DNA from 2 places in the Exiguobacterium sp. BRG2 genome. Region 2 is predicted to be linked to the other one. Evidence: predicted binding sites of a transcription regulator. Region 2 holds the regulator's gene; the other holds the start of a gene.
What was found. Region 2 encodes LexA, which represses DNA repair genes until DNA is damaged. Its sites were predicted from a motif close to CGAACATATGTTCG; they were not measured.
Positions count from the first base shown of each region.

Region 1: the regulator LexA is predicted to act here: its motif matches at 1,658-1,671, upstream of Q9R23_RS15360 (Y-family DNA polymerase).

Region 1 covers NZ_JAUZUW010000017.1:1,027-4,202, reverse strand. The annotation lists gene Q9R23_RS15370 (MBL fold metallo-hydrolase) at 57-812, shown strand; gene Q9R23_RS15365 (pentapeptide repeat-containing protein) at 881-1,519, opposite strand; gene Q9R23_RS15360 (Y-family DNA polymerase) at 1,694-3,016, shown strand; gene Q9R23_RS15355 (YolD-like family protein) at 3,000-3,176, shown strand, end outside.
Region 2 covers NZ_JAUZUW010000001.1:437,836-441,011, forward strand. The annotation lists gene Q9R23_RS02225 (MIP/aquaporin family protein) at 1-600, opposite strand, end outside; gene Q9R23_RS02230 (metal-binding protein) at 787-1,257, opposite strand; gene lexA (transcriptional repressor LexA) at 1,289-1,903, opposite strand; gene yneA (cell division suppressor protein YneA) at 2,115-2,402, shown strand; gene Q9R23_RS02245 (YneB family resolvase-like protein) at 2,448-3,101, shown strand.

The DNA.
Region 1 (3,176 bases), on a different contig from region 2:
CATTGAATGCCAGACGGGGAATAGTCAATCCGAGTCATTGAGAGAGGATGAACCTAATGGATATTCAACAAATTCGTAATGCGACGCTTGTCGTCACGTATGCCAATCAAGTTTTACTGATCGATCCGTTTCTCGGCGAAAAAGGCAGTTTACCTCCTTTCGGTCAAACGCCGAATGCCGTCGCCAATCCACTCGTCGACTTACCGGTCGATGTTAAGACACTGCTCGATCCTGACGCTGTCTTCGTCACGCATCTGCACGCGGATCATTTCGATGATGCTGCAAAACAATTTCTACCCAAGCATTTGCCATTCTATGCGCAGCAAGAAGAAGACGCACGGCAAATCCGAGAAGCCGGCTTCACGAACGTCTCTTCCTTCGATTCCGGTGTGACGATCGGTGATATCCAGGTCCATCGAACAGGTGGACAGCATGGTGTCGGTGAAATCGGTGAACGAATGGGACATGTCTCCGGACTCGTCCTCACGCATCCGGACGAACCGACGCTTTATATCGCAGGTGATACGATTTGGTGTGACGAGGTCGCGCATGCGATTGAACAACATACACCAGATATCATCGTCGTCAACAGTGGGGCTGCCCAGTTCCTGACGGGAGAACCGATCACGATGTCGCAGCGTGATCTCCTTGCCGTACACGAAGCAGCAGCGGAAGCAACGATCATCGTCTCGCACCTCGAGTCCGTCAATCACTGTCTCCTGCGGCGCGACATGATTGCTGACTTTTTAGCCGCCTTCCACCTTTCTGCCCATTTCTTGATTCCAGAGGATGGCGAAACGATGTCATTTTAAGAACAGTAATCTTCATTGAAAAGAAGTCCTGCTTTTCGAGTAACAATCGAAAGCAGGACTTCTTTTTGTTATGGAATGACAAGACCTAACAAGCGAGCAAAGGCAACTGCTTGCTCTTCCGTAATGACAGCACCTGGTAAAAATCGCGGATCGATCGTAATACCAGAGAGCTCCGTCTGCCGGAGGTCGAGACCTTTTAACGGCGTTTCAATCCATTGACTACCCGTAAGCCGGACCGCTTCGAGTTTCCACTGGGTCGGTTTCACTTCGAAGAACTGTGCTTCTTTCATCGTCGTTTCGCTCCAGTGTTGGTGACGGACCGTACTGCGAATGAACTGTGCGTAATCTGCAAGTCCTTCCTGAATCGTCAAATGGTCTAGCGTACAATCTTCGAACTGAACACCCGTCATCCGGCATCCGACGAAGGACACGCGGTGAAAACGAGTTTCTTGGAAGTGACATCCCGTTAAGTCACATTGCTCAAAACGGATATCTTCGAACGAACCACGGTCAAAGGTGAGATTCGCGAACGAGACATTTTGAAAACACACTTGATAGGCATCGATGCGTTCTGTCAGTTCACTCGGCATCGACTCTTTCTCATAACGCGCCCCTTTCAGATACGGGTCATCGATTTCGACTTGATCGAACGTCTCTGGTTGAAGCGTTTTCGGTAATTCTGGTAAACGGATAACGATCTCTTTCATAAAAATTCCCCCTTTTTCTCTCCCTTAGTGTATCAAACTCCTTTTATATGAGGGAAAATCGTTCAAATTCCCCTTTTTTCAACAGTTTTTATTTTGAGACACTTTGAGACCATGCTATAGTCAAAGAAAATCAAAATAAGAACATACGTTCTTTTATGTAAAGGAGTGATTCAAATGTTTCCTTCCGTCGTTTTACCACAAAATAAACGTATTTTTTGTGTAGACAGTGTGTCCTTCTACGCCAGTTGTGAATGCCAGTATCGCAATCTCCCTCCCTTGACGACACGCCTAGCGGTCGTCTCCGATTTAAAACGAAGCGGATCCGTCATTCTCGCTGCCACCCCTGCCTTAAAAGCACTAGGAATCAAGACAGCCGGTCGACTATATGAAATCGAGCAATTGCCATACGCTGTTCGTCGCACGATTCAACTTGTCGAACCACGCATGCTCGCTTATATGAAGACGTCAATACGTGTCCTTGATGTCCTGCACCAATTCGCCCCACCTGAAGCGATCCGCGTCTATTCGATTGACGAAAGCTTCATTGACATGACCGGAACCGATCGCCTATTTGGTTCCGACCTGCAAGCTGCCCTCAAAATTAAAGAAGCGATCCTGAAACAGACCGGCATCCACGTCCGGATCGGGATTGGTCCAAATAACGTCATCGCGAAACTGACCCTTGATTTAATCGGGAAAAAAGAAGGCATCGCGCGATGTGGATATGCCGACGTCGCACGACGTCTTCATGATTTTCCGATTCGGAAGATGTGGGGGGTCGGACACCGTATGGAACAACATCTGCAGATGATGGGGATTGAAACAATCGGTGATCTTGCAATGCGCCCTGTCGAAGAGTTGCACGAACGATTCGGTGTCATCGGTGCCGAACTATGGCACCACGCTTGGGGTCTTGACGCGTCACCGACACTTCTTGCGCCTCGTCATCTGTTCGAGAAAGCCCCTCAACGGACGATCGGACACGGTGTGACCTTAATGCAGGACTATTATCAGTTCGAACGCATTCGGAATGTGCTCAATGAACTCGTGCAGGATGTTGCCGCACGTTGTCGCTTTTCGAATCAAGTCGGCTGGACCGTTCACATCGGCGTCCGCTATTCTCGAAACGTCGTCCGAAGTGGTTTCTCGCGTCAAGTGCGGTTGCCTTATCCGACATCCGATGAACGAATCATTCTGCGTCACGTCTTACAATTATTCGAACCGAATTGGCTGGACGGAGAACCTGTTCGTTTTTTATCCGTCGCAGTGGGGCATTTGACTGCCGATCAAGGCACCTTACAGTTGTCTTTGTTCGAGGATAATGCGCGGCTCTGGAAACGACGACGGTTATTAAAAGCAATGGATGTCGTCAACCTCCGCTACGGAAAAGGAACGATTCGCCTCGCTGTCTCGTTTCTTGATACGAGTGTCGCCAAACGTCGTCTTCGTTTCGTCGGCGGTCATCCGGGAGGTGATCTTCATGACAGCGTATCGTGATCGAGGAAATTTAAAATGGATTCCTTTTCTCATGCCGGAACATTTGCAACTGTTGCGGGAATATTATGTCCAGATGCATCAGCTCGACTTGCCTGAAATTGATGAACAGTTGCAAGAATCATGGCACTTTCTGCTTCAAGAAGCTTTAATAGAAGGAAAC
Region 2 (3,176 bases):
AATCGGTAGGATAGCGTGTGCGATACGCGGTCCAAGGTCACGGGCCGGGTTGATGGCATATCCTGTTGTACCACCAAGTGATAGACCGATGACGACGACGAGTAAACCGACGATAAGTGGTTTTAAGCCGTCACCGAATGTCGTTAAACCGAGCGCCAAGATACCGAAGACGAGAACGAATGTCCCGATGATTTCAGAAATCAAGTTCGACGGCGTATGGCGAATCGCTGGACCTGTTGCGAACACACCGAGTTTTGCAGCTTGATCATCAGTCGCTTCAAAATGTTTCATGTAATGAAGCCAAACGAGAATGGCGCCGATGAAAGCTCCGACAAGTTGTCCGGCAATATAGACAGGAACGTCTGCCCACGGTAAATCAGAGTTTAAAGCAAGTGCAATTGTTAAAGCAGGGTTCAAGTGCGCTCCACTCTCAGCAGCGACGAATGCTCCTGTCATGACGGCAAGACCCCAAGCGAACGTGATGACAATCCATCCGCTGTTTTCGGACTTCGTCTTTCTCAAGACGACACCGGCGACGACACCATCCCCGAGCAGAATGAGGATCATCGTACCGATCATTTCTAGTACAAAGTTATTCATGCAAAAACCCTCCCTTTGGATTAAAGCAAATAATGGTCTTTCTACTTTAAATTACTCCGATTTGATAACGTTTTCAATACATATAATTGAAATATAGGAATGGAAATTTTTTATTTTAATGTTTAAAGATACGAAAAATTGGATAAGAAAACACCTCGTCTTGCCTGCAAGCAAGCAAAAGAGGTGTTAACGACGACGCTTTTTTCTTTTTTTAGGTCGAAACCAACTACTGGAATAATCTAGTAGGATATGAATTGTACTCGCCACCATGATACCAATGACAAAAGCGGGTAGGGAAGCGAACCAGGAATCAATGGTCTCTGACGCGATGACTTGAAAATACAAGCTGAGAAATAATAAGGGAATCACAAGTGCAGCACTATAAAGGAGTCGGATGACATCCCCAATGATCAATCCGTGTGACCAGATCGAGCGGTGGGGCATGATCTTCACATAAGGCATCCACAGGACTCGAAATGGTCCAAAGCGATAATACGGTTCTGACTTTAAATCGAGGTCAGGTGACAACCAAAGCGTACCGACAGCGATTCCGATGGCAGTCGGTAACCAATCCGTTTGTTGCGTTGCGACCGAATACGCAACGTAACCCGTCAGTGCGACGGTATTGACGGTATCATGTACGTTTCCTGAGGGCATGAAAAAAGACCAGTCGTAACTGGTCCCTCCGTCAATGAATCGTCCGATACACGCCGATTACCTTACCAAGAATGGAGACATTATCGAAATACATCGGATCCATCGAGTCATTTTCTGGTTGTAGACGTACCTGTTGATCTTCTAAGAAGAACCGTTTCACCGTCGCTTCGCTATCTTCGGTCATAGCTACGACGATTTCTCCGTTTTCTGCTGTGTTTTGTTGGCGTACGATGACACGATCGCCGTCAAGAATACCTGCGTTAATCATTGATTCCCCATCGATCGTCAACATGAAGACCGTTTCGTTTCCTACATAATGTGCAGGAAGCGGGAATTGTTCTTCGATGTTTTCAATCGCTGTAATCGGAAGACCAGCTGTGACTTTCCCGATGACGGGAACATGAACGATGGCTTCCGTGATTTCTTCAGGCTTATCAAGCAATATCTCAATCGCACGTGGTTTCGTCGGGTCACGGCGAATCATTCCCCGTTTCTCGAGTCGATCCAAATGACCGTGTACCGTCGAGCTAGACGCGAGTCCGACTGCTTCTCCGATTTCACGAACTGATGGGGGATACCCCTTCAGTTTCACTTCAGAGACGATGTAGTCGAGAATCTCTTGTTGACGCTTAGACATTTTCCGCATACGAATTGCCACCTCTTTCTGGATTGAATTTTGAAATGTAAGAATATATGTTTCTAAATTCACTATAACATAGAACAAATGAGCGTACAAACAATTGTTCGACATTTTGTGTTGACCGAACACGGGTTCTGTGTTTATTATGAGTTATGCGAACAATTGTTCCGCGAACGTTTATTCTAACTCATTCATTTCATATTTGGAGGGATTCATGATGATTCATACGATTCGTACTCATGCTTTTTCTATTCTCTTCTATGCATTAAGTATTGCCTTCGTGATCTTTTTACTCACACCACGCCCAGATGAAAAAGTAGCGCAATTGATGACGGCTTCCGTTACGGTCGATGAGAACGCTACAGTCGAACAAATTGCTGAAGTCTACAATGACGGTTCGATGTCAGATGAGGAATACGTCAACTGGTTGATCAAAAATAATGATGTTGAGACAAAACATGTCATCTCAAAAAGCAAAATCGTTGTACCAATCGCACAGCAATGACAAAATGGAAAAGTTGTGAAAGAACGAACAGGGATGTGAGGTACGATGAAGGTCGTGATTTATTGTCGAGTATCGACCGAAAAAGAAGCACAAGATAGTTCGATTGAACGCCAACGGATGGAGCTTTCGAAGGTTGCTTCTCAAAAGGGATTTGATGTCGTGGACATCGTCTCTGAAAAAGAGAGTGGATATGATGTTGATCGGGAAGGGATGCTAACAGTTCTTGATTATGTGACACGCGATACGGTAGATGCGGTCCTGGTGACAGATGATACACGGATTGGTCGAGGGAATGCAAAAATCGCTATTTTGCATACATTCAAAAAACATGGGGTCCGCTTGATGACGCTTGATTCAGATGGAGAATATCAACTTGCGGATGCAGAAGCGATGGTCCTTGAGATCGTCTCACTCGTGGAAGAATACCAACGGAAACTGCATAATGCAAAAATCGCCCGTGGCATGCGGCGAGCAGTCGAACAAGGTTTTCGCCCGGAACGAAATCTCAATCGTCAAGGAGAGAACGCAGGACGTAGTCGAAAAGACGTACCGATCGAAGAAATTGTACGTCTTCGAGAACTCGGATTGACGTTTTCTGATATCGCCATCACCTTGCGGGGGATGGGGCATGATATTTCAAAAGCAACGGTCAATCGTCGATATCTTGAATACCGCGAACTGACACCTAGCCCGGAATGAGAAGCAAGTAACCCGTCGACTGACGCGGTTAACTTGCTTTTTTTTATAAGCTCTTTTACAGTAAGAATACAATTG